3 regions of the Oxalobacter paeniformigenes genome follow, and region 2 is predicted to be linked to each of the others. Evidence: predicted binding sites of a transcription regulator. Region 2 holds the regulator's gene; each other region holds the start of a gene.
The links. The regulator LexA, encoded in region 2, represses DNA repair genes until DNA is damaged. The targets are predictions, from matches to a motif close to ACTGTATNNNNATACAGT.

Region 1 (10,861 bases), on a different contig from region 2:
CTATGGATGAATCTGTTGTCCAGTCAGCCGTTGTGCTTCAATCTGTTCGGAGAACTGAAACTTGATGACGAAAAGGCTAACCGGTTTTTCAGGTATCTTTTTCCGGATTATGTCGAGAGTGTGGAGGGAATTTATTTCGAGCATTCTCCGGCGCGTGGCGATCCGGATTATACCGGCGATTACACGGCGTTCGATGTGCTCGTGGAATGTGTGACGACAGGTGGTGAAAGCGGACATATCGCCCTCGAGGTCAAATATACCGAATCCATGGCGGAAGCTGCGACGCGTCCGAAAGCGCGCCACGATGAATTGTCGCGTCTTGTCGGGTTGTACAGGGATGCCGATGCGGTGGCGTTGCGTGCAAGTCCGATACAGCAACTGTGGCGCGAGCATATGTTGAGCCGGGTGATGGTTTGTAACGGGCGTTACGATACCGGCCGGTTCGTCGTTATCTATCCGGCGCAGAATGATTTGTGTGAGCGTGCTGTGGCACGTTATCGTGCACATCTGGCGTCCGATGATCCGGCAGTTTCCGGGTTCGGGGCATTGACGCTGGAAGCATGCATTGACGCCTATCGTATGATTGGTGAACCGGATCTGGCCGATGCATTGTACAGCCGGTATCTGGATTTCGGACGGGTCGAACAAGTCGTTTTCGGCGAGGCGCAAACAGGCGGTTTCCCGTTTGCGAATCGGGCGTGATTGCTGTACGGGTATCCAGTGTGAAGAATGGACGATAGCGATCGTACCGTGACGGATCGACACGTACGGTCTGTGTAATATTCGGAGAAGCTATGGTTTTTTCGCCAGACGGTTGGCCCAGCAACGGATTTGTTCCAGCAGAAAAAGCCGGTCGCTTTCAGACAATGGTTCCAGCATGGTGATGATATCGTCGGCCAGCGCCGTTGTTCCGGAAGAGACGCTGTCAAACAGCCTTCCCAGCGGTTTGTCCAGTACTTTGGCGATGCGATCCAGTGTGGCGATACTCGGGCAAACGATACCACGTTCGATACGGGAAAGCGATACGGTATCGATTTCGACTTTTTCTGCGATTTCCGCTTGTGTTTTTCCTGAGGCCTTGCGGACTGCGGCGATATTTTTACCAAGCCGTGCAGCGATGCTGTTACTCATAAATTAGCCTTGAACTGTCAAGTAAGAGCAATTTATGCTGTCTTGGTGTAGCGGTTTTTGTAATATCGCAAAATGTCTACAATAGACATATTAGATATATTTTATGTGCAAAATTCGCAATTTTATGGAAATTTGGCGCTAAAAAAATGATAAATCGACAAGGTTTTCAGCAGTTTTTCCTGATTTCTTTGGATACAGGACGTGCTTTTTTATGGTATTGGCAGGTATCGTGGAAAGCATCAGAGGCGCAGGCAAATTTTGCCGCATGCGGTACATGGCAGGGATGACGGCGGTTTATCCAGAACATGGCACGGTGCATGACAGGACATGCAGCGGACCGGCATTTCCCATACCTGTTTGCCGGACGCATACAGTGAAAGCCGTTCTGCGGTTTGCAGTGCATCACAGCGGCGGCAGGCGAACAAGGCAGTCGAGATGACAAGCATGGCATCCGGATACCGCGCAAGCCACTTTCCGGCAACATCGCCATATTTCCCTCGCTGGATATCGCGTCGGTAACGGTGCAATTCGTCGACATGTTGCCATTGTGTGCCATATACAAGCATACGTTCGAAACGGCAGTCCGGACAGCGGTAAGGAATTTCAATCGTCATGGTATCGGTGGAATTGGTTTGGCCACACCATAACATGTTCGTTTGAGGAAATCACCCGGGTTGTGCTTTCCGATTGTGTCCGACGATCATCCGATCCGTTCGGCATGGCATTTTCACAAGACAAATAACTGTATATAATCACAGTATTTCGCGATGCCGGTGCAAATGGAGTCTGGCGAAGCAAGCCGGTTTTTGGCAGCGGAAGCGGTTTGTGCGGAGAAACGGATGGAGCGGTGTATCGCACTGGTCGATTGCAACAATTTTTTTGTATCTTGCGAGCGGGTATTCCGACCCGACCTTGAGGGGCGTCCTGTCGTTGTGCTCTCAAGCAATGATGGTTGTGTCATTTCGCGCAGCAATGAAGCCAAGGCACTTGGTATCGGTATGGGGGTACCCTGGTTCAAGGTCAGCAGTGTACCGAAAAATCGTGAAGTCATCGTATTTTCCAGCAATTTCCCGCTGTATTCCGATTTGAGTAACCGTGTCAAGCGGCTGTTGTCGGTTTTTTCTCCGGTACATGAGGAATACAGTGTGGACGAGTCGTTTCTGGATATGACCGGGCAAACGGATGTCCTCAAACAGGCGTTTGCCATTCGGGAAACCGTCTGGCGTGAAGTCGGCATACCGGTCTGTGTCGGCATCGGACCGACCAAAACATTGGCGAAGCTGGCGAATTTCGTGGCAAAGAAACATCCCGTATCCGGAGGCGTTTTTACCTGCGATACGCTGGATATGGTGCGTAAGCGGGAACTGTTGTCGGGAATTCCGGCAGGAGAAGTATGGGGAATCGGCCGGCGGCTCTCTCGTACTCTGGCAGGAATGGGGATCGGAAATGCCGCACAGCTGCATGATGCCGATATCCGGATGATGCGTGCGCAGTTCGGTGTGACGATGGAACGGCTGATTCTTGAGTTGCGTGGCGTTTCCTGTCTCGATATCACGCAAGTCAGACCGCCCAGACGACAGATACTGTCGAGCCGATCATTCGGAGTGCGTATTACCCGTCTGGACGATCTGGAAAACGCGATGGCGTTTCATGCAGCCCATGTTGGCAAACAGTTGCGTCAGGAAAAACTGGTGGCAGGTATGGTGCAGGTTTTTCTGGAAACCGATCCTTTCAGGTTGGACAAGCCGCAATATCACCCCTGTTTTTGCATGCCGTTTGCAGAACCGACAGATAGCACTGCGGAAATCAGCCGGTATGCCATGCATGGATTGCGACGGATATACCGCAACGGACATGAATACCGAAAGGGTGGGTTATGCGTCAGCGAATTGTCCTCTGCCGACAGTGGCTGTTCCGATCTGTTTTCGGTGGGGGGAGAAAAAAGAAAGCGGATCGATGAAATCATGGATACCATCAATGCTCGCTTCGGAGACGGTACGCTGCGTTTGTCACAGGACGACAGACTCAGCCGGCGATGGATGCCAAAAAAGGAAAAGGCCTCGCCGCGTTATACGACATCCTGGGATGATTTGCCTGAATGTGGCGAGCCGGCAAATTAGCGGCATGCACGGTATGCATGGGATAAAATACGGAACAGACATCCGTGACCGTTGTATCGGAATGTATGGGACGGGAAAGACAATTCGGGGGATTATGGGGGCGAGTGAATGGAGACATGGGTGATCGTGACAGCCGTCATTGGGGCGGTAGTAATCGTGTTTCTGCTGGGTGTCCTGAAAAAATGGTTCGGCAAAAGCCGGATCGTCAACGAAGTCAAAAGCGGCGTGCAATCCGTACAGACATTCAGAGAACAGTATCCGACACCACAGGCATATGAAATCCACGTCATCCGTGAATTGCGCATACAAGGCGCTGAAGAAACCTTGCTGAAAGAAGTGTTGAAAGAAGCGTATGATGAAACTATCGCGCAATCGCACAGAACAGGCGAGGATCCGGCGCACTTTGTCGATCGCTGGCTGTATTCCATCGCTGCGCCGAAACGCTGGGATTTCATCGAAGGTGTCTTGCCTTACTATTTCCAGCTGGTACAGGTATTGCTGGAAAAAGGATTGCGTCCGACGCCTGTGATACGGCGGTGTGGCGGCAAACAGCCGTTCATACAGATCGTCGAATCGGAATTTATCCGGGGAACTTCGCCTCAGGATCTGGTCGACAAACATTTCAGAACATAATGATATGATATTGCTGCCGGTTGCTGTGATGGCAAACCAGTATGTCATCAATGTCCGGTACAATACGGTTTTATTCCCCCATTGAACAGGAAACATTATGCAGGAAACACAAGTATCCACAGTTGTAACCGATGATTTCATCCAGTGCTGGCAGGCAGCGGGACGTCACCTGCAATGTCAGGTGGAAGGCGGTCCGGTATGGATACGCGCCCATCTGGATCAGCCGTTTATGGAACATCTTTCGTTCCGTCTCGGCAATCAGCTGTTTTTTGTCCGGATCGAGGATGCGGACGGTCAGCTCAAGACACCGGGTTCTGAAGCGGCCTTGCAGAAAATCGCGGAAAAATGCAAAGGACATGCCTGTATCATGCCGATGCGATTCTCGTTCGGATACTGGTTGCCGACGGAAAAAGGCTGGGGACTGCTTTCCCTGAAAGATCGCAAGCCGGTCAATCCGCCAGATCTCGTCACCGACGAAAAGATCGAAATGACAGATTGGGAATTGCATGATTTCGCCGTTCAGGTCGTTCGCAAGAATCTGGTCGAAAGTGGGGAACAGGTTACGGCATCGAACAGCAATCCGGAATTGCAGCCATCGATCTGGATGGGTGGCGACACAGGGCTGCAATGGGTTGTCGTGCAAGCTGTCCGTTATCCGCAGGAAGCGAAAATTCCAGACAATATCCACGAAATCGAGGCCGCATACAAGGCAAAAGGCGCCAGAGGCAATTTCGCTTATGTCAGCTTCGCCAATGAAAACCAGCAGCGTGATACCCCGCTGAAAGAAGGTGAAAAACCCCTGCCGATTTATCGTGGCGAAAAAGCATTCGTCAGCTATTCAGGTCTGCTCGACATCAATGAGTGATCGATAGCCATTCCTGTCTGCAAATCTCCCGTTTTGCTGACGGGAGATTTTTTTATGTCCTGATGGCGTGATGTGCATGGAGTGTGGTGAAGAGGCAAAGGCGGGCCTGTCACGTTATCAGGACATGTTGCCGGAACGTTCATATTGCATTTCCGGCGATTCACTGAAAGATTTTAATGTTGTTGGTGAATCGTTTGTTTTGATAGCGGAAAAAGCGGTTTTTTTATGGAGAACATCGGCGATGGAATTCGGGAAACAGGATGAAAGTTGCTGTGGGAACGGATGAAGGAAACGCCTGTTTGATTGCCAGGAAGTACAAATGATTGTACCGCAAGGAGAAAGGTGTACTGTTCACGAAGTGGTCCACAGGAAATGGAGATAAAGAGGTTTATGGAGCACTATCCGTGATGGTGTGCAGATGACGGAAACTGCGGCCGGAAGATGAAAAAACACCTGCAAACAGTAATGTTTGCAGGTGTTTTTTCTTGATTAGGGTGATGTGAAACACATTATGGCAGGATGTCTTGCACGCGGAATGTTTTTTTACAGTTCGTTACAGATGAATGATGGAGATGTCCTCACCGGAAGCGGTGTCGTTTCTTGTGATGGGGTGATGGTAAGCAGGTCATTGTGATATTGCCTGAAGGGCAGGTGAAAGAAAAAAGTACTGTTTTTTTATACAGTATGATAGACTGTATGTATTGACAGTATTTCGTGAAAGGGGAGTACATGAACGGCATTGTTTCGGAAATCATGGATACGCTGGCTTTTGTCTGTTCGGTTTGCGTCGTGATCGTATGTTGTCATTTTCCGATCGGTTAAATGACAGATGGTGCAAAAATCTTGCTGTCGTTTGTCGGCAGGTTATATCGAGTCGCAGATGATGGGAATATGTCTGGTGTTGTCGTCGTGTCCGTCGCGGTATGTTTGTGTTTTCTGGCAAGGGAGGCCGGCAGGCGGTGCGGTCTTTGTGTAAGGTTTTCGGATATGATAGAAACCGGTTCAAACGGTTTGTAACGGAAAATCGGGAGCATGCTGATGGAGATGAGCGTCATATTTTATCCGAGTGGTTATTTGCAATTACAGGTCGCTGATGACGGAGACGATTTTTGTCATGTTTATGACAATCCGAACAACCTGGCCAAGGATGTCTCTTCATTGATGGATGGCGATAATGCGATCGGATGGTATGGCAACGACCCGGATGCATGGTTGGATGTCGGGAATGCATCATCCGTCCGATATATCACGATGGAAGCATTACCCGGTTTTCTGGAGGCTTTCAGAAGTGGACAAGTCGATTTGACGACGCTCTGGGAAAACGAGATTGCTTTTTATCGTGCACTGGCCGCACGAAGGACCGCATAACGGAGCGGCGTACCGTATTGGTTGCGCTACGAAAGGCAGATATTCCGTTTTGGTATATGGATCGTGCCGTAAAGCGGAATATGGCGCGTGTTTATATCGTTTGTATGGTCCGGAAGAGAATGACAGGGAGATTCGCGGGGCGACGTTTGCCGTGATACAGCTGCCGGTATGCAACCGGCGGCTGTATCACGATTTTTCCGGATATGTTGTCAGTCGATGGTAGCGAGCAGGGCTTTCAGGAATCGCCATGCTTTTTCCACTGTGTCGATTTCGACGGATTCTCCCGGCGCATGCGGGCTGTGGATAGTCGGACCGAAGGAGATGGTATCCAGTACAGGGTATTTGGATTTGAGGATGCCGCATTCCAGCCCTGCATGGATGATATGGGTGGCAGGTTCCTGACCGAAGGTCTGCCGGTAAACGTTGCGGCAGGTCGTCAGCAGTGGAGAGGTGGTGTCGGGCGCCCAGCCCGGATAGGCGTTTTCTTTCACGACGGGAATTCCGGACAGCATGAACAGGCTGGTGATTTCATCCGCCAGCGCGTTGCATGCACTGTCGATCGTCGAGCGAGCCATCAGTGTACAGGCTCCGTTATCCGGTTGCAGATTGACTGTTCCCAGATTGTTCGAGGTTTCCGGAGCACCGGGAACCGATGGACTCATGCGCCATATGCCATGCGGAGCGGCATGGAGGGTACGCAGCCAGAGGTGCTGGTCGGCAATGGACATGATGTTTACGGCAGTAGCAGGTTCGCAATCGATACGGACTTTTTCGTCCACACCGGCCAGTTCGTGCCGGATAATTGCCTGTAACTGTCCGAGCCGTTCTGTGAGCGTGTCCATATCATCCGGGCGGATGGCGATGACTGCGGATGCTTCGCGGGGCAGTGCATTGCGTGCCGTACCGCCAGTCAGGCTGGCAAGGCGCAATGAAAGGGACGATTGCAGCGCATTCAGTATCCTTACCAGTATCTTGATGGCGTTTCCACGCCCTTCATGGATGTTGATGCCGGAGTGTCCGCCACGCAGGCCGGAGACACGGATACAGACCGTTTGCCAGTCTGACGGGATGGGTTCGGAATGGCCTGGGCGGGAAACGGAAATGTCCATGCCGCCAGCGCAGCCCAGGCAAAAGTCTCCCCAGGTTTCGCTATCGAGATTGAGCAGGATGTTGCCGCGCAATACACCGGTTTCCAGTTTGTTGGCGCCGCCCATGCCTTCTTCTTCATCGACGGTGAGCAATGCCTCTAGGGGGCCATGTACCAGTGTGTTATCTTCCAGAGCGGCCAGTGCCAGCGCGACACCGATACCGTCATCAGCTCCCAGCGTCGTGTTTTCGGCGAGTACCAGGTTGTCGCGGATGACGGGATGGATGGGATCGTTGTGAAAATCATGTATAACGCCATCGTTTTTCTGGCAGACCATGTCCAGATGTGCCTGAAGGATGACGCCGGATGCGTTTTCTCGTCCCGGGCTGGCCGGTTTCCGGATGATGAGGTTGCCGCCGCGGTCGATGATGCTTTCCAGTCCCTGACCGGTTGCCCACTGCACGAGATAATCACGGACGCGTTCCTCGTGTTTGGATGGACGAGGTATCCGGCACAGTGCGGCAAAATGTTTCCATACGGATTCGGGGTTCAAACCTTTTGGCGGGAAGTCCTGATCGTTCGATGCGGTAGTCATGCTGGCAGTTCCTGTTTGTCGGTAAATAATGGTGCATGATACCAATTTCACCGGTGAATGCGTGGTACCGAGGGGAAAATCGTTATCGTAAATGCTCAGGCAAATGTCCGGTTGACGGTACCGGATGGTGTCATAAGAAGGATCGCATTTTCATACATGACGTAAAGCCGGCAAAGGGGGAATATGCTATATTCCACTGCGATAACAAAGGAGCTGCCTGACGGTTCGTCTGCAGTTCTGCATTGCCCAACCGGATAGCCAACATGATGTCACTGATCAACGAGTATCTTTCCTTTTTCGATGGTTCGCCGTTTTTGTACACACTGGCGGCATTGGCCTTGCTGATCGCCATTTCGTGGATACTCAATTTCATCGTCAAGAAAATACTGCTCCGTCTGGTGCGTCGTGCGCTGAAACTTTCTCCGATACCTGAGGTCGGCGGCAATCTGATCGACAAGGTGATCGCACGATTGTCGAATATCGTACCTGCGACGGTTTTCACGCACGGGATTGCATGGGTTCCTCATCTTCCGGAAAAGGTTGCCTACATCGTTCGTGCTGTTGCTGCCTCTTTCATCATTCTGACGCTTGCCATGGCGTTGAGCGGTGTACTCAATATCGTGGAAACGTTATATAACCAGCGGCCTATTGCAGCCAGTCGTCCGATCAAGGGATATATCCAGTTGCTCAAACTCGGTATTTATCTGATTGCGGGGATTCTGATCATCGCGACACTGATAGACAAATCGCCGATTATCTTGCTGTCCGGTCTGGGTGCGATGGCTGCGGTATTGATGCTGGTGTTTCAGGATACGCTGCTTTCGCTTGTCGCCAGTATCCAGATTTCAGCGAATGGTCTGGTCAAGGTAGGTGACTGGATCGAAGTCCCCAATCTCAATGCGGATGGAACGGTGATCGATATCGCATTGCATACCGTCAAGGTCAGGAATTTCGACAGGACGATCACGACGTTTCCGACACGCCGTCTGATTACCGATCCGTTCAAGAATTGGCGAGGTATGCAGGAATCCGGTGGCAGGCGGATCAAGCGTGCCATATATATCGACCAGACAAGTATTCATTTCCTGACGGAACAGGAACGGGAAAGCCTTCGGGATATGCCGCTTTTGCGTGATTATCTTGACGCGAAAGAAAAGGAAATCGCGGAATGGAACAGCCGTTTCGACGATGGAAAATCCGGTTTCCCGATTCGGAGACGCCTGACCAATGTCGGTACTTTCCGGGCATATGTCGAGCGTTTTTTGCACAATCATCCGGATATCGCCAAAAACGATACGATACTGGTTCGTCAGATGGATCCCGGACCGACCGGTTTGCCGATAGAAATTTATTGCTATACGACCACGACGGACTGGAATGAATATGAAGCCATCATGTCGGATATTTTCGATCATCTTTATTCTATTTTGCATGAATTCGGGTTGTTCGCTTATCAGCAGCCCAGCGGACGCGATTTCGGGAAAATCCGGATGAGTGCTGCCGAAGATGTCGGTCATGTGGCAGTGATGGACGACAGCATCGCTGAAAACAGACGGAGTGCGCAAAATGATCGATGATGCGATGCTGGCTGAAAAGCTGGAACGGTTCGCCGATGAACGCGACTGGCGGCGTTTCCATACGCCCAAGAATATCGCGTCCGCACTTTCTGTCGAGGCCTCGGAATTGCTGGAAATTTTCCAGTGGACGCGTGGCCAGCATGACTGGAATGAACTCGACGCCGAGCCGGCGGTACGGCAACATACCGAGGAAGAACTGGCCGATATTCTGTTGTATCTGATACGCTTTGCGTCACTGGCGAAAATCGATTTGCAACAGGCTGCCTTGCGGAAAATGAAAAAAAACGCTCTGAAATATCCTGTCGAAAAAGCACGCGGTTCCGACAGGAAATATAACGAAACCGACTGAGTGCTGCAGTATGTGTTTCCGGTGGCATTGCGCTGCAATGGTTTACCATGTCGGAGGGTATATGCGAGCCGGCAGGATGTTTTCAGAAAAACGACAGACTGGCAAAACCTTGATTGTCGGAATAGCCAGAAACCGTTCTGGCTTTTATGATAGCAAAAGCCTTTTGGCGGATCGGATACGTTTGCCTGTTTTCGGGGGCGTATCACAGGTCTGAAATACCGTTCCGGGTCGTTCACTATGCAGGAAATATTGCCGCTTGCCGGTATCGTGGTCGTACTGGTACTGATCGCCGTACTGGCCTTTCATGTCAAGAAACAGCGTGACAATCATGTCCAGCTTTTTGTTTATATGTACGGGACGATTCTGGAAGGTCGTTTGCGCAACCTGATCGTTTGTTTGGAAGACATGCTCGATATGCCGGATGGTGTCGAAACAGTGAGCGAGACCGTTTTCTCACGGGTTGAATGGCACAGGATAGCGGATCGTTCATTGTGCGGGGAGTTCGTCATGCTGGCCGAGCAAAACGCGCTGGGAAGTCGTGCCAAAAAAACGCTGGAACATGGTTTCGATTGCCTTTCGCGTGCACTGGCAATGATGCCGGATTTGCCTCGGGACAGAGAAGAATCCGTCAGGTTCATGCGGCCTGCGGACCGGCAACAATGGCGCAAACTGTTGTCCGAATCGATCCGTTCGTTTGAGGCAGTCCGGCGTAATACGGTTTTCTGAATAACCGACAAGACATCGCACTTGTGTCATGTATGGCGAAAAAGTCATTCCATATGATATATCTCGCAGACATATCTTTCTTTTTATCTGAATTATCAACGGTATTCTTTTTGGACAAAGCGTACAGTACGGCGGATGTGCATCGTGGAGCTGTGGTTTTGCTGAGTGCAAGACAGGCAGGTTAGTTTGTCTCAATTATGAGTTTGTTGTGTAAATGTAACGAAGCATGTGAATGATAATAAGCATTAACGGACCGTACATCATGACTTCTGGACAGTAACATTCTGTAATGCAATAAACAAGATATCGATTCCATAATCATCGCGAAAAACATGGCATTTTCTTTTTGTGCTGATGGATTTTTTGTTTTAAATATTATTTAAATCAATAATTTACGTTTCTTTTGTTGT
Region 2 (10,861 bases):
TTGCCGGCAAACCCCGGAAAATAAAAATATTTCGTCAATGGTATCCAGGACTGCGGCGAAGCCATGAGATGGCTCTCGCCGACCCATGATTCCGCACTCAGATATTCCAGATTGATCCAGACCGGCGCATGCAGTCTTTCCGCCATGCGTCGGACATATGATTCCGGCAAACGCGCGCCGAAACCTTCGATCACCACATCTGGTATATCATCCGGCAAAAAAAACGGAAAGGCCTCAGGCCACAACATGACGGAAACACCGGAAACTTTCTGTTCAACCCTGTCGGGCAGGATTTCAGGACAGATTTTTTGCAAAACCTCCGGCTTGTCAATCCACAGCCTGACACGAAAGCCGTATTCACCCGCCAACTGTCTGGCAAGACGCCAGCAAACCCCCGCATCACCGAAATTGTCGATAACCTGACAAAACAGATCGAGCCGTTTTCCCGACGAATCCGTATACATGTCAAATACCGAAGCTGGCGGTCATGCCTTATTCGGCTGCTTTCAACAGTGGCAACATCTGTGCGAAGACCCGGGGCGTACCTGCCACGATATTTCCCGATTCCAGAAAACCGGATTCTCCGCCGAAGTCGGCCACGATACCGCCTGCCTCCGATACCAGCAGCGAACCGGCAGCGATATCCCAGATATTGAGCGCCTTTTCGTAATAACCGTCATAGCGACCGCATGCCACATAAGCCAGATCCAGTGCAGCGGAACCCGGACGGCGAACAGCCTGGCAATTCATCGTCATGGTTTCGAACATACGCAGAAATTCCTTCAGCGCTTCGGGATTTTTCTTGCGGCCTGCAAAGCCCGTTCCGATCAGCGCCCTGGAAAGACGATCCGTTTTGCTGACACGGATACGGCGGTTGTTCAGAAAAGCACCTGCGCCCTTCGACGCGGTGAACAGATCGTTATGAACCGGGTCGTAAATCACGCCCTGAGTGATCACACCCCGCTGGCGCAATGCGATCGATACGCAATAGCAGGGAAAACCGTGCATGAAATTGGTCGTTCCATCGATCGGATCGATGATCCAGACATTTTCGCTTTCGTCATTCATGCCGTTCGAGGCACCCGATTCTTCAGCCAGAATGGCATGTGACGGATAGGCAGAAAGCAGCACATCGATGATCTTCGCCTCTGCTGCCTTGTCCACTTCCGTGACAAAATCGTTCTGTTCTTTCTGTTCGACGGCGATCTGTTCGAGATCGAATGAAGCGCGGTTGATGATCGTTCCGGCAAGGCGAGCCGCCTTTACCGCCGTATTAAGCATTGGTTGCATAGCGTATTCGTATAAAAACGTCACCGGCCATATCGGAAAAAAAGGCACAGTGTCATAATGATTCACCGAAAACGGACAAACCGGCAAAAAAAACAGGACATGACCGGAATATGCCGTTTTGTTTTTTCATAAACTTTATATTGTAAATGAACCTGCCAGAAACCGACACATCCATTTTTCACTCGTTGCGTTTTGTCCTTGTCGAAACCAGCCATCCCGGCAATGTCGGCGCGGCGGCACGCGCCATCAAAACCATGGGATTCCATCGTCTTGTACTGGTGCGTCCCCGCTTCGACAATGTCCTCACCCATGAGGAAGCCATTGCTTTCGCCAGCGGTGCCCAGGATATTCTGGAAAACGCGGAAATCGTCGACAACATTGAAAAAGCGCTGGACGGCTGCCGGTTCGCTGCTGCCGTATCGGCACGGTTACGCGAATTCTCGCCCCCTGTCCTGACGCCGAGAAAATTTGCCGAAACCGTCTTGCCGGACGTGCGGATCAACTGTGCACTCGTCTTCGGAAACGAGCGCTATGGCTTGCCCAACGATGCCGTCGAATCCTGTCAGGCGCTCATCCACATTCCCGCCAACCCGGTTTACTCATCCCTCAATCTCGCACAGGCCGTTCAGGTTCTGGCTTATGAAAGCCGGATCGCACTACTGCGAAACGACACATCCGTAACGGAAAACAGCCCCGTCGGTTTCCATGGACAACCTGCATCCGTCGAACAGATTCACGGCATGCTGACCCATCTGGAAGAAGCGCTGACCGCCATCGGATTCCTGAATCCGGACAATCCAAAAAAACTGATGCCACGCCTCAAAAGGCTGTTTTCGCGAAGCGGTCTTGAAACGGAAGAAGTGAATATTCTGCGCGGCATCGCACGACAAATCGAAAAACGCCTGACTACCGGACAAAGGGAATGAATCACTGCCAGGTACGCAACAGCCCGACAACCAGTCCTTCAATCCTGAAACCGTCCGCATCGGTATTGACCCGGATCGGTGCAAAGTCAGGATTTTCGGAAATCAGTTCGATCATCTGACCGGTCTTGCGGAACCGCTTGACCGTCACATCATCCCCCAGACGTGCCACAACAATCTGCCCGTTCCGAGCCTTTTCCGTTTTCCTGACAGCGACAAGATCACCTTCCAGAATACCGATATCGCGCATGGACAATCCCCTGACCTTCAACAAATAATCCGGTTTTTCCGAAAAAAGCGACGGATCCAGAAAATAGGTTTTCTCGACATGCTCCTGGGCCAGAATAGGCGAACCCGCCGCAACACGCCCGACAAGCGGAACCGCATACTGTTCCTGCTTCTGTGGTTCGGAAAGTGTTATCTTCCCCACGTCATGCAAAAGACGGATACCCCGTGAAATACCCGGAACCATTTCAATGACGCCTTTTCTTGCCAGCGCCTGCAAATGTTCCTCTGCTGCATTGACGGACTTGAATCCCAGTTCGGCGGCGATTTCCGCGCGTGTCGGCGGGAACCCTGTCTTGTCGATCGACTGGACAATCAGTTCCAGAATTTCCTGTTGACGTGCGGTCAGCTTTATCATAAGGCCCTCGTAAGAATGGAAACGACTGATAATATTTGACTGGAAATTTTTATAGTCTGTTCATTTACCCAGTATTTTAAAAGAGAAAGTGCTGTTTTTCCACCGATTCGACAGCGTTTTTCAGGAAACGCCAAACGGGCCGGTATAGCATATATTGCCAATAAATACGTAACGCGGTAGAATTGCAGGATTTTCTTCTTCCCGCACCTGACTTGACGCCGGGGCGGGCTATTTTAACGTCCAAAAGGAGTATGCATGCGTCACTACGAAATCGTCTTTATCGTTCATCCTGACCAGAGCGAACAGGTTCCGGCCATGATCGAACGTTACAAAAACAATGTCACATCGCGCGGCGGAAAAATCCATCGTGTTGAAGACTGGGGCCGCCGTCAGCTGGCCTACATGATCAACAAGTTCGCCAAGGCCCACTATGTTCTGATGAACATCGAATGCGACAGCGAAACCCTGAATGAACTGGAAACCGCATTCAAGTTCAACGATGCCATTTTGCGTCATCTGACGGTCAAAATGAAACATGCTGAAACCGGTCCTTCCCCGATGATGAAATCGGCACAGAAGGAAGAATCCGCCAAGGCAGCCCCTGCCCCGGCAGAACAGACCGCTTCAGCCTGACAAAACCGCGACAGGAGAATTCCCTGACTGCTGAAAACCGCCTCCGGCTGACTGCCAGAATCATCGAACGCGAAGCGGTACGATACACTCCGGCAGGCATACCGGTCATCGCAACCCGATTGTGGCATCGTTCCCAACAGTGGGAAGCGGAAATCGGCCGGAACGTCGAATTCGAAATACCTGCCATCGTGATCGGCGATATTTCGGAATCGTTTGCAAAACTGGAAACCGGTCCGTTTTACCATTTCACGGGTTTTCTGGCGGCAAAAAGTCTCAAAAGCAGGAATCTTCTGTTTCATATCACCGGCTTTTCATCGATTGAATAGGCCAAACCTTTTATATACAGGAGCCGAAAATGGCATTTGGTAAAAAATTCGACAAGAACAAAAACAAGGACAAACGCAAACAGCAGAACCCACTGTTCAAACGCAAGAAATTCTGCCGTTTCACCGTAGCAAACGTAGAACAGATCGATTACAAGGATATCGATACCCTGAAAGATTTCATCCAGGAAAACTGCAAGATCATGCCGGCACGCCTGACGGGCACCAAGGCACACTATCAGCGTCAGCTGGATACGGCCATCAAGCGCGCCCGTTTCCTGGCCCTGCTGCCATACACTTCCCTGCATTCCGCCTGATTTTTGCCGGTCAATCTAGAGAATATTGGAGAAAAAAATGCAAGTTATTTTGTTGGAAAAAGTCGGCAATCTCGGCAATCTGGGTGATGTCGTCAAGGTCAAGGACGGCTATGCACGCAACTTCCTGATCCCGCAGCGCATGGCACGCCGTGCAACTGCAGCCGCCATCGAGGAATTCGAAGCAAAACGCGCCGAACTGGAAAAAGCGGCTGCCGAAAAACTGGCAGCTGCCCAGGCACAGGGCGAAAAACTGGAAGGTCTGACCGTCCAGATCCTGCAAAAATCGGGCGTCGATGGCCGTCTGTTCGGTTCCGTCACCAACTTCGACATCGCCGAAGCGCTTACCAAACAAGGCTTCGACATCCACAAGGCTCAGGTTCGCCTGCCACAGGGTCCGTTCAAGACTGTTGGGGACTTCCCTGTTTCCATCGCACTGCATTCCGACGTCGTTGTCGATATCACGGTTTCCGTACTCGGCGAACACATCTGACCGGTTTGCATTCCTTGTCAGAAATCCCGGGATATTCCCGGGATTTTTTTTGCAGGAATTGCCCCCAGCTATCCATCAACAGGTACGACATGACACATTTTCGCTTCCTGTCATACCAATACCGCTCATACAAAAAAACGCCATACGGTATCTGTATGGCGTTTTTTTTAAAGAAAAATACGATTATTTTTTCTTGCGGATATGATGAACCAGTACAGGAATCTGGCACAGATTCAATACCTTTGTCGTCACACTCCCCAACAGCAGCTGTCCGAGTCCGGAACGGCCATGCGACCCCATGAAAATCAGGTCGCAATTCTGTTCCTTCGCCGCATCGGCAATGGCAGAACCCGCCGAATTGGAAAACAGCACAATACTCGAAAAAGGAACACCGGCCTGTTTTGCCGCTTCCTGTACCGGCTGAAGATATTCCATGCCGACCTTGCGCATCATCGAATCATATTCTTCCTCGATCGGATACGTAGGCGGAATGATTTCGACGTATACCGGGTACTGGTACTCAGGCGCGACATACACACCGACCACCTCGGATTTGTTGTCCGCCGCAAAAGCGACACCTTCGAGCGCTGCGGCAGTTGAAAGTTCCGAACCGTCAGTCGGAATCATGATTTTATTGAACATGGCTATCTCCCAAAGAAACCTGCTGGAAAGAATATTGGCATACCGTCACCGGCTGTCAGCCAATCCTGAACCTTCCGTTAGACTAATTTAAGAATGACATTACATCAATTCCTCAAGTCGTATTTTCGTCACTTTTCCCATCACGGTGGATAATTTTTCCACTTTTTCGATGGCGGCATTCATATTCTTTTCCTGTGTCATATGCGTCAGGATGATGATATCGACCAGTGTTTCCCCTTCCATTGGTTCCTTCTGCAGGAAAGCATCGATGGAAATTTTCAGGTCGGCCAGAATACGCGTGATATCCGCGAGAACACCAGGCTGATCCTTGACCTGCATTCTCAGGTAATAGCTGGTGGTGACTTCCGACATCGGCAGTATCGGTGTATTCGTCAATGCATCCGGCTGGAAAGCCAGATGGGGAACACGGTGCTCCGGATCGACCGATTCCAGACGGGCGATATCGACCAGATCGGCGATCACGGCGGATGCCGTCGGTTCGGAACCTGCACCCTTGCCGTAATACAGGGAAGCGCCGACCGCATCGCTGTTAACCAGCACGGCATTCATCGCGCCTTCCACATTGGCGATCAGGCGTTTGGACGGAATCAGCGTCGGATGGACACGCAATTCGATACCGTTTTTCATCCGCTTGGTGATACCCAGCAACTTGATACGATACCCCAGCTGTTCGGCATACTTGATATCGATCGCCTCTAGCCGGTTGATCCCTTCGACATAGGCCTTGTCGAACTGGACAGGAATACCGAAAGCCAGCGACGACATGATCGTGACCTTGTGTGCGGCATCGAACCCTTCAATATCGAAAGTCGGATCGGATTCAGCATAACCGAGTTCCTGCGCATTTTTCAGAACCGTATCGAAATCCAGTCCTTTTTCGCGCATTTCCGACAAAATGAAATTGGTCGTACCGTTGATGATGCCGGCGATCCATTCGATCCGGTTGGCAGTCAACCCTTCACGCAATGCCTTGATGATCGGAATACCGCCAGCAACGGCAGCTTCGAACGCCACGATCACCTTTTTGTTTTGGGCAGCTTCGAAAATTTCATTGCCATGCAAAGCCAGCAATGCCTTGTTGGCCGTCACGACATGCTTGCCGTTGGCGATGGCTTTCAGAACGAAATCCTTTGCGACGCCATAACCGCCGATCAGTTCCACCACGATGTCGATATCGGGATTGTTCACCAGCAGATTGCCGTCAGCGACGACTTCACAGTCACCGTTGACGATCTTGCGTGCCATCTCCACATTGCGGTCGGCAACCATGACGACCTCTATGTTCCGACCGGCACGCCCCCTGATTTCTTTCTGATTCCGTTTCAGTACATTGAAGGTACCGGAACCGACGGTTCCCAATCCCAGAATTCCAACTTTAACCGGCTTCATATTTCCTTTTTTTACCAAATTTCCCTGTTTACCAAATGATGCTTCAAACGACTCTCAGTTCCTTTTCCTGACGGATTTTTCCGTATTTTTTCATTGCCAGCTCTTCGGTACCGAACTTGCGGCGATAATATTCCAGGAAACGGGCGATACGTTCGATCGCATGTGTCAAATCGTCCGAATTCGGCAAGAACACGACACGGAAATGATCCGGTGCGATCCAGTTGAATCCGGTACCCTGTACGATCAGGACCTTTTCCCTTTCCAGCAATTCATAAGCGAACTGCCTGTCATCCTGAATCGGATAAATTTCCGGATCCAGTCTCGGGAACATGTAAAGCGATGCTTTTGCCTTGACGCAGGTCACACCCGGTATGTCGGTCAGCAATTTGTACGCCAGATCACGTTGCCGTGCCAGTCTTCCACCGGGCGCGACCAGATCGTTGATACTCTGGTAACCGCCCAGTGCCGTCTGGATGGCGAACTGCCCCGGTACATTCGAACACAACCGCATGGATGAAAGCATGTCCAGACCGACGATATAATCACGGGCGTATTTTTTCTCGCCCGAAACGACCATCCAGCCGACACGATAACCGCAGGAACGGTAATTTTTCGACAAGCCGTTCATGGTGATGAACAGCACATCGTTGGCGAGCGAAGCCATCGACGTATGCGTGACACCATCGTACAGACACTTGTCGTAGATTTCATCGGCGAACACGATCAGCTGATGTTCACGTGCCAGATCGACGATTTTTTTCAACAATTCGTCTGGATACAGCGCACCGGTCGGATTGTTCGGATTGATGACGACGATCGCTTTCGTATGCGGCGTGATTTTCGATTCGATATCGGCGATATCCGGCATCCAGTCGTTGGCTTCGTCACACAGATAATGGACTGCCTTGCCGCCGGCCAGCGTGACCGCCGCCGTCCACAGCGGATAATCCGGTGCCGGAACCAGCACTTCGTCACCATTGTCCAGAAGGGCCTGCATGCTCATGACGATCAGCTCGGACGCGCCATTGCCGATATAGATATCGTCGATCGTCACACCTTCGATATTTTTCTGCTGTGTGTACTGCATGATCGCTTTCCGGGACGCGAACATGCCCTTGGAATCGGAATACGGCGCGGCGTTGAGCATGTTCTTGATCATGTCGCGCACGATTTCATCAGGCGGTTCGAAACCGAACGCACCGACATTGCCGATGTTCAGTTTGATGATTTTCTGGCCTTCCGCTTCCATTTGCCGCGCTCTTTCCAGAACGGGTCCGCGTATGTCATAACAAACATTTGCCAGCTTTTTCGATTTGTTGATAAGGTGCATTTTGTGCTCCCGGAATATGTTTAAGGATGGTGCCCTTCGATACCAGACAATATATCATTCTGATTCATACCCGACACTGAATCAAGACTGAAACCACTAAATAAATAAGCCTATCACTTTATGACCGTTTAGGTAAGCAAAAAAAGCATGAGGCGCTATCAGGCCGCATGACACACAATATCATTATGAAGATCGAACCCGAACAAACCGCATTGCATCAAGGCATTTCCGCATACGATGACCATCAAATCGTGATTGCCGGCCGCGCATACCGGCACAGTCTGATCGCCATGCCGGGCATGCAACCTGTCCGCTGGCCGGTCACATCCTTCGATACACTGACGATAGACGACCTTGTCGCGCTGAAAACCTGGCGGCCCGACATCGTCGTACTCGGTACCGGGCAGCATACCCGGCAACTTCCGCAGGACTGGATATTCACCCTGCTCGAACACGGCATCATCATCGAATGCATGAACAATCGCTCGGCCTGCGGCACCTGCAACCTCTTGCTTGCCGAAGAACGGAATGTTTTGCTTGCGCTTGTCATGAATGAGATAAATCCATAAAAAACGGTTACACTTCCATCATATCCATACGGCGCACATTATTCGTACAGGCACCGTCACCGGGAAAAACAAAAAGAGAAAACGACCATGTCAGAAGAAACCATCCAGCTCAACCAGACCATACCCGATTTCACGGCAGATGCGACCATCAAGCCGTTCAGACTGTCTGACTACAAGGGAAAAAACCTTGTCCTGTATTTCTATCCCAAGGACAATACGCCGGGCTGTACGGCGGAAAGCATCGATTTCCGCGACCATTACCCGGAATTCCAGCAGGCGGGAACCGAAATCGTCGGCGTCAGCCGGGACAGCATCCGCTCGCACGAAAACTTCGCAAAAAAATTCGACCTGCCCTTTCCGCTGATTTCCGACCCTGATGAAACGCTGTGCAACCGCTTCAACGTCATGAAAACGAAAACCCGTTACGGAAAAGTCGGACGCGGCATCGAACGCAGCACATTCCTGATTGACCGGAACGGACAACTGGTGAAAGAATGGCGTGGCGTGAAAGTCCCCGGCCACATCGGTGAAATACTTGAAGCGGCACGCGAACTTGACCGCTGAACATGCAGCATGCAGGGAAAACGCCGTCCCGGTTTCCCGACGTAACACGATTGCACTCCGGACACCAACAAACAAAAAGCGAGGTTACGATGCCATTACCCAAAATGCCTGCCAAACCAGCCGATACCCTTTCTCCGAAAGATGCCGCGGCAACCCGGCTGCCGGACGATGCCGTAGCGTTGGCCCGAAAAACCGCAAAAGCGGCAAAAGCCGCAAAGCCGCCGGTTACGCAGACAACCGTTCCCGCAGGAGACGGCACGAGCAAAACGACACCGTCCCGCAAAGCCGCCGTGGCCGCTCCGGAAAAACCGCGCCGTGCCATGTCGGCAGCCAAACCGCCATCACGTCCACCCCGCAAAAAACTGGTGGAAACCACCCTGCAATCGCCGCTGAGCCGTGCAGCCAGCCAGTCCGGAGAAACGAAACTGTTCGTTCTGGACACCAATGTCCTGATGCACGATCCGACCTCACTGTTCCGTTTCGAGGAACATGATATTTTCCTGCCGATGATCACGCTGGAAGAACTCGACAACCACAAACGCGGTATGTCAGACGTCGCCCGCAACGTCCGGCAAGTCACCCGGACGCTGGATTTGCTCGTCGCCGACGTGGATGAAAGCGTCCTGCTGACCGAAGGCATTCCACTGAACAAACTGGGCAACCGCGAGGCGCAGGGACACCTTTTCTTCCAGACAAACATGGAAGCCAGCCCGCTACCCGAAAATCTGGCATCCGACAAGGCCGACAACCAGATTCTCGGCGTCATGATGACACTGCGCGCCAAACATCCGGGACGCGCCGTCGTCATGGTCTCCAAGGACATCAACATGCGCATCAAGGCACGCGCGCTGGGTCTCTCCTCGGAAGACTACTTCAACGATCAGGTACTGGAAGATTCCGACCTGCTCTACCCGGGTACCCTGCAACTGCCTGCCAACTTCTGGGAAAAACACGGCAAGAATATCGAAACCTGGCATGAAAACGACCATCACGGCGTCAGCCAGACCCTCTACCGTATCAGCGGGCCGATGGTATCGTCCATGGTCGTCAACCAGTTCGTCTATCTCGAACCGGAAGCCGGTGAAACACCGTTTCAGGCGCAAGTCAAACAAATCGAAGGCAAAAAAGCCGTTCTCGAAACCCTGCATGACTATACCCATGGCAAAAACAACGTCTGGGGCATTACTGCACGCAACCGCGAACAGAATTTCGCCTTCAATATCCTGATGAACCCTGATATCGACATCGTCACCCTTGTGGGACAAGCCGGTACCGGCAAGACCCTGCTGGCGCTTGCCGCCGGGCTGACACAGGTACTGGAAATGAAACGGTACAACGAAGTCATCGTCACCCGCGTCACGATTCCTGTCGGCGAAGACATCGGCTTTCTGCCGGGAACGGAAGAAGAAAAAATGTCGCCATGGATGGGCGCGCTCGACGACAATCTGGAAGTCTTGTCCAAGGCAGACAACGACGCCGGCGAATGGGGACGCGCCACGACCCAGGAACTCATCCGCTCGCGCATCTCGATCAAGTCCCTGAACTTCATGCGCGGACGCACCTTCGTGGACAAGTTCCTCATCATCGACGAAGCGCAAAACCTCACACCGAAACAGATGAAAACGCTGATCACCCGCGCGGGTCCGGGAACCAAGATCGTCTGTCTGGGCAACATCGCACAGATCGACACCCCGTATCTGACCGAAGGCTCCAGCGGTCTGACCTAT
Region 3 (10,861 bases), on a different contig from region 2:
ATGTCGGTGTGGATCGGCTGGTCGGCAAAGGCGAGGATCATTCCTGGCTTGCCGGCCTGTCGTTTCGTGGCGGCCAGTCGGATATGAAAGCCGCGCGCTATGACGGCAGCGCGGATATGGATCACTATACGCTGAAGGCTTATGGCACCTACATGAATGCGAAGGGCAGCTATGCGGATATCGTCGGTGCCGTCGGTCATTTCCAGACGGATTTCAGCGGTTTTCATAATGAGCGTGCGGGATACATGCATGGTGATTTTTCGAACTGGGGATATGGCGTTTCCGCGGAAACGGGGCATATGTTGAGGTGGGGCGGGGAGGCGGATGACCGCCGGAGGCACGATTACTGGTTTTTTGAGCCGCAGTTCCAGTTGTCCTTTTTTCATGTCGATGGCCGGGATTACGATACCAGCAATGCCATTCATGTCCGGCAAAAGGATGTCGATTTTCTGACGGGGCGCATCGGCGGTGTACTGGGCAAAAAATTCGGTTATGGCGGAACAAACGGTCCGGATGAACGCTATATGCAGATCGCTGGACGGGCCGGATGGATTCATGAATTCGATGGCGAGCAGTCGCTTGATATGAACGGCCGCCGGTTTACGGGAAATGTCGCGGACAATGTTTTTTATTATGGGCTGGATATCGACTGGCAGTGCGGTCAGGCGCAGAAGTTGTATGTACAGCTTGACCGTGCCGAGGGAAGTGGCTATCGCAAGGATATTCAGGTTCGTGCAGGTTATCGTGTTGCGTTCTGACGGGCAGGGACTATGCAGGGAAAAATCGTATTTTTCCCATATTGGTCGTGCCGGAAAGGGCATGGGCATCGCTGTCGTGACGGTTGGCGGATGCCGGTGTCCGGATGGATGTGCCGGACGCGCTGTCGGACGAGGTGACGGAAAAACGGGGCAGGACATGCGGCAAGCCGGCAAGGGTTGCCGAAAGACAGGTTGCGGGCAGGTATGTTCTGTCGGGAACACTTGTTGATAGAATGATGCTTCTGCTGTTTTGTCCAGTTTTGTTCAGGGGAGTTTCCGTTGCCAAGCGCTCTTTTGTCGGTCATTGTTCCGGTTTACCGGGTAGAGCAGTATTTGCACAAGTGTCTGGATTCGCTGGTGAACCAGACGTACCGTGATCTGGAAATCATTCTGGTCGATGACGGTTCGCCGGATACGTGCGGGGCGATTTGCGATGCGTATGCGGCGCGTGACGGGCGTATCCGGGTGATTCATCAGGAAAACCGCGGATTGAGCGGGGCGCGCAATACCGGGCTTGACCATGCACGCGGGGAGTTCGTCGCATTCGTCGATTCGGATGATTATCTCGAACAGGACATGTATGCGCAGCTGATGGCGGCGGCTGTCGGGGAATCGGCCGATATCGTGATCGGCGATTTTTACATGATTCTGGAGACGGGGATTTCGCGCCGTTACAGCCGGATGACGGTCGATACGCCGTTGCGTCAGGTGCAGGAAATGGTGCTGGCGGACCGGATTCCGAGTTATGTCTGGAACAAGATTTACCGCCGCAGCCTGTTCGACGGGATCCGGTATGAGCGGATACGCGGGTTCGAGGATTTGCAGATTACGCCGCGCCTTTTCCAGCGGGCGAGAAAGGTGGTGTATGTGCCTCATGCCGGGTATTACTACAACTGCATGAATATGGGGGCGCTGACGGCGGTGTTCAATCACCGGCCGGAACTCAATGTCGAAACCAAGTTCGGTTTGTTTGCGGCATGGAAAGAACATGAAACCGTCGCGCGGGAAATGGGGTCGGATGTGGCGGACTATGCCGAAAGTCGTGCGCTCAAGAGCGCGGTCAGCGCGCTGGTGGGCGATGTAGCACATGATGTGCTCACGCCATCGCAGCGTCAGGAGCTGGCACAGTATCTGGAACGGAAACGGACGGTGAAAATCGGACGGAAATACCGCTGGCTTCGCTGGAGTGCGGCGCACAGTCCGCTGATGTGCCGTCTGTACGATTACGGCAGCTTCGTCTGGCGTCGCCACAAGGCGAGAAAAAACAAGTTGCAGGAGTAGGTGGCCAGCAGGCGATGCCGTTATGCGGGATGCGGTTTGCCGGCGGCAGGCGGTGACGCCTGAGGATGTCGCGCGTATGTCATTCCGCACCGGGTTTGCCAGCGCGGTTTCTCCGGTTGTGGCATGGGTGCGTTTTGTCTGTTCCGGGTGTGTTTCCGGGTATGCCGACCGTTCATTTCATGATTTTTTCGAAGCGGAAAAACGTGTCGAGCGGTGAAGCCGATTCGCCGTGCGGCCTTTCCGGGCGGCAGGGTGGCGGTTGAAACATTCCACGATATGAAAACCGCATTTGTTCACGTAAAAATGCATGTTGCGCTCCTTGAAACAGGGGGGTGACGGTTTCCCAGATGACGGTATCGGGGTAGCGGGCTTCGAAGGTTTTCCATGCGGCAAGTCCCGCGTTCTTGCCATGGTATCCCGGCGAGATGAAGAACAAATCCGGCGAGTTGCGTTGCGTTTTTTCGTCGATCACGACGACGGCGCCGCCTGCACGTTCGCCGTTCAGGAGGATGTGGAATGCCTGTGCGCCGTCGGTCTGGAATGAGGCTCGGATGTCGTTTTCGGAAGGCACCAGATCGGGGTTTCCGAATTTTTCGCGCGGGGTGACGGAAAAGGCTTCCTGCAAGGCTTTCACGAACAGCGAAAAGTCCGGCGGGGCAAGCGGTTCCAGTGCGACGATGTGTTTTTCTGGCATCAGGTGGGGGTTTTTTGCGGTGTGTCCTGAGGGGCAAGGTTTGTTGCGTGCTTGCGGATGGCTTGTCCGGACGGCAAAGACCGCGTGGGTGGGCTTTGCCGTTCCGGTGGTGTGAAGCGGTGCGTGCCGGTCGTTTCCGGCACGCGGGATGTGTCCGCTCAGCCGAGGTTGCCCAGATGCAGGGTTTTGACGTCCAGATATTCTTCCAGTCCCAGTACCGAGCCTTCGCGTCCGATGCCGGATTCCTTGACGCCGCCGAACGGGGCGACGGCGGATGATACGCCGGTATCGTTGATGCCGATCATGCCGGCTTCGAGCGCTTCGGAAACACGGAATACGCGGGAGAGGTCTTTCGTGTAGAAGTATGCCGCCAGTCCGAAGGGGGTGTTGTTGGCGCGGTTGATGGCTTCCTGTTCGGTCTCGAAGCGGAAGCAGGCGGCGACGGGACCGAAGGTTTCTTCGCTGGCGATCAGCATGTCGTCGGTGCAGTGCGAAAGCAGGGTCGGTTCATAAAACGTGCCGCCCAGTGCGCTGCGGTGGCCGCCGGTGACGAGTTCGGCTTCTTTGGCAAGGGCGTCCTGTACGTGGCGTTCGACTTTTTCGACGGCGCTTTCGCGGATGAGCGGGCCGACGGTGACACCGGGTGCGAAGCCGTCGCCGACGGTCAGTTCGCCGATGGCTTTGGCCAGTTTGCCGACATATTCATCATAGATGCGGTCTTGCACGTAAATGCGGTTGATGGCGACGCAGACTTGTCCGGCATTGCGGAACTTGTTGGCGACGGTGCCGGCGACGGCGGCATCGATGTCGGCATCGTCGAACACGATGAGCGGGGCATTGCCGCCGAGTTCCATCGAGATGCGCTTCATCGTACCTGCCGCGTTTTGCATCAGCAGTTTGCCGACGGCGGTCGAGCCGGTGAAGGTGATCTTGCGCACGTCGGGCGAGGCCATGATGGCGTCTGAAATCGCCAGGGTATCGCCGCAGACGCCGTTCAGGACGCCGGGCGGGACGCCTGCGGCATCGGCCAGCGCGAGCAGGGCGTTGGCGCACAGCGGGGTTTCATCCGCCGGCTTGATGATGGCGGTGCAACCGGCGGCCAGTGCGGGGCCGAGTTTGCGGGCGAGCATGGCCATCGGGAAATTCCAGGGCGTGATCGCGGCGACGACGCCCACCGGTTCACGTGTGGCGAAGATGCGGGAATTCGGCTTGAAGGGCGGGATGATTTCGCCGTTGGCGCGGCGTGCTTCTTCGGCGAACCAGCGGATGAAGCTGGCGGCGTAATCGACTTCGCCCAGTGCTTCCGCCAGCGGCTTGCCCTGTTCGGCGGTCATGAGTTCGCCGAGAAACGGCCGGTTCGCGACCATCAGTTCATACCAGCGGTAAAGGATGTCGGCACGTTCTGTCGCGGTGGTTTTGCGCCAGGTGGCGAACGCGGTTTTCGCGGAAATGATCGCGGCTTCGGTTTCTTCACGTCCACTGAAGGCGATGTCGGCGAGTTTTTCGCCGGTGGACGGGTTGGTGTCCGCAAAGGTCTTGCCGGTCGTGATCCATTTACCATGGATGAAAGCGCCGGTTTTGAAAAAGTTGTTCCGGCTGAGGGTGTCGTGCAATGCGCTCATTTCGATGTCCTTCTCCGCAATGTGTTTCGTGCGGACAAGGATACCGCAGTCGGCGGGGTTTGACCATGATGGCGGACGAAGGGAAGTTTTGCACCGATGCATGGCGGCGGCGACAGTCTGGCGCATCGGGACGATATGGGGAGAACAGGGGCGTGAGCGGATGGACGGCGAGGGAATCCTGACGGGGATTTGCGCAAAAAAAACGATATTTCGGTTTTATTTTCATGAATTTAGGGTTATATTCGCGTTTTGGTTTTCTTTTTGGAAGGAATTTCGTTTTGAGGATTCTGAAAGCACAGCCTGAAGACCTGGGCGTGATTCTGGCATTGCAGTATCGCGCGTTCCGCAGCGAGGCGAAATTGCTGGGCAACGAGGGGATCGCCCCCCTGACGCAGAACCTTGCCGATCTGGAACAGGAATATGCGCACGGCACGATCCTGAAGGCGGTGGATGAAGCGGGCGTCATTATCGGTTCGGTCAGGGCGCATGAAGACGGCGATACGCTGTATATCGGCAAGCTGATGGTGTTGCCCGAAAAACAGGGCCGCGGTATCGGCACGCAGCTTCTGGTCGCCATCGAGAAATCATGCCCGAAACCGCGCTACGAACTGTTCACCAGCAATATCAGCATCCGTAACATGAACCTCTACGAAGGACTGGGATACCGTCGCTTCCGCGAGGAACAGGTCACACCGGAATTGCGCTTCGTCTATATGGAAAAACTGGCGAAAACCGGCGCGTGAAAACGGACGCATCGCACGACAGGCGAATATGAAAACGGCAACCGATACAGGTTGCCGTTTTTTTATGCCTCGCTGGTATGCACCGCCGGTACAGGAAACCTGCGGTCGTGCCGCAGGGCGGTTGGGGATGGCGGTTCGCGGATGGTTTGCCGATGGCACGGAGGGTTCGGTTGCGTGCGGATAGCGCCGGTGGCAGGTGGGCGGTATGTCGTGTACGGTTTTGCGGAACAGGGGTTTTTGTGTGAATTGGATGCAGATCGCCTGTTTTTCCCGTGTTTTCCGATGCGGATGGGCGGAAAATCGTGCGTGTGCTGTTCGGTGCGTTTCCGGTGCCCGGCAGCGGGCGGGGCGGTATGGCGATGCTGTCCGTCCGGAAGAAGGCGGAAAATCGCGGGGGCGGTCTGCCGGAACGGTCGCCGCCGCGCTCAGACCAGTTTTTTCAGGCAGGCGGTGACGACGCCCCAGATACGGACTTCCTGCCCTTCGACGGGACGGATGGGGGAAAAGCGCGGGTTTTCGGCGAGGAGGCAAAAAGGGTGTTTTTTCAGGCGGCGGATGATGATTTTCCCGTCGATGACGGCCAGCACGACATGCCCGTTTTGCGGCGGGATCGAACGGTCGGTGACGACGGTGTCGCCTTCCATGATCCCGATGCCGTCCATCGCGTTGCCCCGTACACGGAAGAGAAAACATGAATGCTTGCGGATGTTGAAGATGTCGTTCAGGTCGATTTCGGTGCCCGACAGGTCGGTGTGCGGAAGGGGAAAGGTCATGTTGCCTCCAATACTTCGATAGCTGTATTTATATACAGTATTTTAGACGCAGGTGCGGGTGAGGGCAAGGGGTGGCGGGGCGGTGGTATGGTGTGGTGGAAGATGGCGGGTTTGCCATGTTTTTCCGAGTGATGGAGCGCGGACGGGAAGGCAAGGGCGTGTGATGTCGTGCCGTGCATGGATGGTGGCGGGTGCGCGGGGAAAGTCCGGTCGGCGGTGCGGCGGCGATGAGGGCGGCGCAAGGGAATGCGCATGCGATGTCATGTCGTATCGTGCCGTGTCTGATATGTGGGGGCTGGCGGGTGGGAAGGTCGGGGTGCGGTGGTGGACAGGAAAATGGTTTCCGGCGAACCGTGCCGGGCGGGAGCGGGTCGGTGTGGCGGAAGTGGCCTTACTTGCCGCCCGGTGTCTGAAGGCGGGCTTTGGCTTGCGGGTTGCCGTTTCTGGCGGCTTCGGTGTACCAGTGGCGGGCGGCTTCGGGGTCGGCGGGGGTGCCGGTGCCGGTTTCGTGGCACTGGGCCAGCCGGAACTGGGCGTCGGGCAGTCCGGCTTGTGCGGCTTGCCGGATGAGGGCGAAGCCTTTGGGGAGGTCGCGGGGGGTGCCGGTGCCGCTCAGGTAGCAGTTGCCGAGCGCGAGCAGGGCGGCGGGGGCGTTGCTTTTGGCGGCTTCGGTGTACCACTGGAAGGCTTTGGCGGGGTCTTTGGGCAGTCCGATGCCGTTTTCGTAGAGTGCGCCGACGGTGCGCTGGGCGTCTGAGTGTCCGGCCCGGGCGGCGCGCAGGAAGCATTCTGCGGCGAGGGAGTCGTTTTTGTCCACGAGTGTGCCGGTGTAATACAGGGTGCCGAGCAGGTACAGGGCGTTGCGGTCGTTGCGGGTGGCGGCTTCGCCGAGCCAGACGACGGCGCGGGTGGCCTGTTCGGGGTTGTCCTTGCGTTCGTTGTAGCGCAGGATGTCGCGGGCGGCGACGATGACGCGGGCTTCCTGCCAGCCGCCCTCGGCGGACTGGATCAGCCAGTGGTCGGCGCGTTCGGGGTCTTTGGGAACGCCCAGTCCGTTGGCGAGCTGGCGGAAACGGTAGAACTGTGCGCGGGCGTTGCCGGCGACGGAGGCTTTTTCGAGCCAGACGGCGGCTTCTTTTTCATTTTTTTCCAGTCCGATACCGTAGAGCAGCGCCAGCCCGATGGCGGTTTGCGAGACGGCATGACCGTTTTCGGCGGCTTTTGCGTACCAGCGCACGGCTTCGCGGTCGCTCTGGAGCGTGCCGCGTCCTCTGGCGTAGCAGTCTGCGAGCCAGTATTGCGCTTCCGGCAGGTTTTGCCGCGCGGCCTGCAAGAGCCAGTCGAAGGCCTTGTCGGGCTGGATGGCGGTGCCTTTGCCGCTGAGGTACATCAGGCCGAGAAAGTATTGCGCCGCGCGGTCGCCTTCGGTTGCGGCCTGTTCGTATTTGAGGCGCGTGAGGTGCCAGTTCGTGCTGTTTGCCGGGCCATGGACGAAGCGCGAGGCATGGAAGTTGCGCAAGAGGGGGTCTGCGGCGGCTTGTGCGGCGTTTTCCAGCGCGCGGTCGAGTTCGGTTTGCCACTGGAATGCGCCGGGTGTGGTTTTGCCAGCGATGGTGGTGCGGTAGGGGTCGGGCCAGTCCGTCATGGCATGCGCTGCCGGTATTGTCGCCAGCAGGGGGGCGATGAGGGTGGCGAGGCACAGGGAGCGCAGGGCGCGTGCGGTATGGCGGGATGGCATGGTTTCCGGTTCCGGTTCGGTCTTGCGGGCAAACGTTGATTCTAACCGTTCGGGCGGTGTGCGTGAAGGGTGCGCCTGTGCGGGAAACTTGCCGTTTTGTCGCGGCGGACGGCAACGGGCGGGGAGAATGGGACGGGTGCGGGATGGCACGATCGTGTCGCGGGTTGTTCGGCACGGGCCGGATTGCCGGTGGTGTGCGGACGGGAAAGGGTCGATACGGGGGAGCGCGGCAGGTTGCGTTGTTGCGGCATGTCGCCGGAGCGTTTCCGATACCGGTGGGATGTCCGCTGAAAGTTCGTGCCGTTGCCGGCGGATCGCCCGTTCCGGTATCCGAACGGGTGTTTTGTCTGGAATGCGGCGACCGGTGATGCCGGATGAAGAGGGCAAATGCCATGAAAACAGGCAGCGGGTGCAAGTCCCTGTCCGGCAAGGGAAAAGCCGTGCTGTTCACGGAGTTGTCCACAGGAAACGGGGACAAGTCGGGGACGGGATGGCGGTGCGTTCAGAAGGGGTGCTGGATGCGGGCGTAGCCGCCGACGGATGTGCCGTGTCCCGGGGCGAGGTCGGTGGCGAGGGAGAGGTCGAGGGCGGTGCCGTCGGGGGCGGTGTAGGAAACGCCTGCGGATGCGGTGAAGCTGTTGCGGGTGGCGAAGCGGATGTCGCGGGTGAAGTCGCCTTGCAGGTCGGTGAAATGTGCGGTGGCGTCGCCGGGGTCGTTCAGCAGTTCGTGGCGGAAGGCGAGCGAGGCATGGCCTTTGAGGGTGTAGCCGGCGCGTGCGGCGGGGTATCCGGCGGTTTCGGCGCTGATGCCGAGGACGGCTTGCAGGGATTGCCAGTTTTCGGAGTCGATGGACAGCCGGGCTGCGCCGCCTTTGCTTTCTCGGATGGACGGGGTGTGCAGGAAGGCGTAGTCCGCGCCGAGGTATGGCATGAGGGTGAGGCTGTCGGCGGGGGTGAAGGCGTGGCCGATGTGGGCGATGGCGCTGCCGGAAACTTGTGTCCAGTCGGATTCGGTGCGGCGGGTGTAGTCGCCGATGGTGGCGGTGCGGTTCATGTCGGCGTTGAAGATGCCCAGTTGCGCCAGTCCGGTGAGTTGCCAGCCGTGCCATGATGCCGGGGCTGCCTTGCCGTGGAGGCCTGCCCAGATGCCTTCGCCTTGCATGCGGCTGTGGTTTTTGTCGCGCATGGACTGGTGGATGGCGGCGAGGTAGCCGCCGCCGGTGATGCCGTCGCGGGTGATGTCGGCGCCGGCGATCATGCCGGCGTAGTTGCTGCGGTAGCCGTCGCCGCCGTCATGTGCGTCCATGTGGCCGGCCAGCGGGATGGCGTAGAGGTGGCGGCCTTCGCGGTTTTCCGGTTCGGATGGCAGGATGGGACGGTTCAGGATGGCTTGCGAGAGGTGGCGCTCGAGGGCGAGCGAGGCGAGCGCGCTTTGGCCGTAGGCGGCGGGTGAGAGGGAGGCGTAGCCTTGCCGCAGGGCGCTGCCGTCGGCGGCGGAGAAGTCCATGGCGGCGTAGAGGGCTTGTGCGTCGCCTTGTGCATGGTCGGCGTTGGCGTCGAGTATGCGGGCCAGGGAGCGGTCGTCGCCGGTGGCGTAGCGGCTGTATGCGGTGGCGCTGCGGGTGGCGGTGACGGCGCTGCCACCGTTGGCAAGGTTCAGTTCGAGGGTCGGCGAGGCGAAGTGCGACAGGTCGATGCGGGTGCCGGAGAATGCGCCGGTGAGGGTGGTCGCGCCGGTGATGACGGATGTGGCGGCGGTGTCGGGGGTGACGGTGCCGGTGTAGTAGCTTTGTTGCGGTGCGAGAACCAGTGTACCGTCGAGTGTGGCGTTTCCGGTGACGGCGAGGGTGTCGGTCGTGCCGTCGCCGTAAAAGCCGGTGGCGAGGGTGCCGCTCGCGGTTTGAGTGTAGTTGCCGTCGATGGTGATGTAGCCGGTGCGGGCGGTGCTGGTGAGGGTGCCGCGGTTGGTGAAGGTGCCGCCGGTGTCGCCGGTGGTGGCGCTGGTGACGGTGTTCAGGCGGTAGAGGGCGTTGCCGTCGAGCGTGGTGTTTTCCGCGAGGGTGACATCGAGGATGTCGGCGGTGCCGTTGAAGGTGAGGTGTCCGCCGTCGAGGGTCATGTGCAGGCTTTTCGGGCCGGTGATGTTGCCGGTGTAGGCCAGCGAGAAATCCGGGTCGCCATCGGTGGTGGCGTTGCCGTCGTCATCGGCTTTCATGCCGAATGACAGGGTTGTGGTGAGGTCGTCGCCGGCTGCGGCGGCCATGCTGCTTTGTATCAGTGGGTTGTCTGCGTCCCATTCGGAGACGATGTCGCCGGAGAGGGTCGCGCCGTTCATGATGTGGATGTTTTTGACGAGGGCATTCTCGGCGATGTAAATGGCGGCGGTTTGTCCGGCGAGGGCGCCGGTGACGTCGAAGGAGGTGACCATCGCGCCGTCGAGGTTCAGGGGCAGGCCATTGATGTCGTCGCCATCGACGGCCATGTCGCTGCCGAAGCTGTTGGCCATCCACGAGCCGCGGTATTCGATGTCGTTGCCCAGCAGGTTGTCGCCGAAGTCGAAGCGGGCGGCGATGCCGCCGGTGCCGGTGGCGGTGAGGGTGCCGCGGCTGGTGATGTGCTGGTTTTTGCCGTAGGCGACGAGCAGGCCGGTGCCGTAGTCGCCGTTGGCGGCGACGGTGATGTCCGGCGCGATGGTGAGGGTGTTGCCGAGGCCGTCGATGCGGATGCCGGTGCCGGCGGTGCCGCCGGCGAGGATGTCGGCGGCCTGGGTGATGGTGTTGTTTTTGCCGTAGATGTGCAGGCCGACGCCGAGTGTGGCGGTGTTTTCCTGTCCTTCGAGCCAGCCGGTGCCGGTGGCGTTGCGGGCGAAGTAGCCTTGGGTGTTGGTCAGGGTCAGTCCGTCGCCATAGACGGAAAAGCCGAAGAAGTTTTTGCGATCGATGGTGTAGCCGATGTCTTGCAGGGTCGCCAGTTCGGCTTCCATGAGGGTGGTGTAGTTGCGCCAGTTCTGGTGGCTCATGAGGCTGTGCTCCAGTTCGATGTGCGACAGGTCGAGGTAATCATCGGTGCCGTCGCCTTCGAAGCCTTCGATGGGCAGGCCGTTCTGGAGCGGGTTGCCGGGGTTCATGGTGGCGTCGAGTACCTGCGAGACGTGTGTGCCGCGGAAGGTGACGCCGCTCTGGATCTCGTAGCCGACGACGAAATCCGCCGTGGTGTCATGGCCGATGGTCATGCCTTGTTGCAGACGGGTGC

Region 1: the regulator LexA is predicted to act here: its motif matches at 1,873-1,890, upstream of NAI64_RS08445 (Y-family DNA polymerase).
Region 3: the regulator LexA is predicted to act here: its motif matches at 5,893-5,910, upstream of NAI64_RS02120 (LexA family protein).

The regions. Positions count from the first base shown of each region.
Region 1 covers NZ_JAMKYL010000008.1:45,228-56,088, forward strand. Annotated here, with positions in the region: gene NAI64_RS08430 (PGN_0703 family putative restriction endonuclease) at 1-702, shown strand, start outside; gene NAI64_RS08435 (helix-turn-helix domain-containing protein) at 793-1,131, opposite strand; gene NAI64_RS08440 (hypothetical protein) at 1,371-1,745, opposite strand; gene NAI64_RS08445 (Y-family DNA polymerase) at 1,911-3,251, shown strand; gene NAI64_RS08450 (hypothetical protein) at 3,360-3,884, shown strand; gene NAI64_RS08455 (hypothetical protein) at 3,982-4,749, shown strand; gene NAI64_RS08460 (hypothetical protein) at 5,794-6,117, shown strand; gene NAI64_RS08465 (aminoacyl-histidine dipeptidase) at 6,327-7,799, opposite strand; gene NAI64_RS08470 (mechanosensitive ion channel family protein) at 8,063-9,376, shown strand; gene NAI64_RS08475 (nucleotide pyrophosphohydrolase) at 9,366-9,725, shown strand; gene NAI64_RS08480 (hypothetical protein) at 9,963-10,451, shown strand.
Region 2 covers NZ_JAMKYL010000003.1:127,777-138,637, reverse strand. Annotated here, with positions in the region: gene earP (elongation factor P maturation arginine rhamnosyltransferase EarP) at 1-464, opposite strand, end outside; gene NAI64_RS05585 (inositol monophosphatase family protein) at 493-1,281, opposite strand; gene NAI64_RS05580 (RNA methyltransferase) at 1,437-2,216, shown strand; gene lexA (transcriptional repressor LexA) at 2,218-2,856, opposite strand; gene rpsF (30S ribosomal protein S6) at 3,112-3,489, shown strand; gene priB (primosomal replication protein N) at 3,423-3,815, shown strand; gene rpsR (30S ribosomal protein S18) at 3,845-4,129, shown strand; gene rplI (50S ribosomal protein L9) at 4,167-4,619, shown strand; gene NAI64_RS05550 (universal stress protein) at 4,803-5,261, opposite strand; gene NAI64_RS05545 (homoserine dehydrogenase) at 5,361-6,671, opposite strand; gene NAI64_RS05540 (pyridoxal phosphate-dependent aminotransferase) at 6,715-8,001, opposite strand; gene NAI64_RS05535 (Mth938-like domain-containing protein) at 8,187-8,570, shown strand; gene NAI64_RS05530 (peroxiredoxin) at 8,658-9,134, shown strand; gene NAI64_RS05525 (PhoH family protein) at 9,224-10,861, shown strand, end outside.
Region 3 covers NZ_JAMKYL010000001.1:458,943-469,803, forward strand. Annotated here, with positions in the region: gene NAI64_RS02095 (autotransporter outer membrane beta-barrel domain-containing protein) at 1-758, shown strand, start outside; gene NAI64_RS02100 (glycosyltransferase family 2 protein) at 1,038-2,039, shown strand; gene NAI64_RS02105 (hypothetical protein) at 2,212-2,733, opposite strand; gene NAI64_RS02110 (NAD-dependent succinate-semialdehyde dehydrogenase) at 2,892-4,355, opposite strand; gene NAI64_RS02115 (GNAT family N-acetyltransferase) at 4,634-5,098, shown strand; gene NAI64_RS02120 (LexA family protein) at 5,524-5,871, opposite strand; gene NAI64_RS02125 (tetratricopeptide repeat protein) at 6,263-7,609, opposite strand; gene NAI64_RS02130 (hypothetical protein) at 7,753-7,977, shown strand; gene NAI64_RS02135 (autotransporter outer membrane beta-barrel domain-containing protein) at 8,112-10,861, opposite strand, start outside.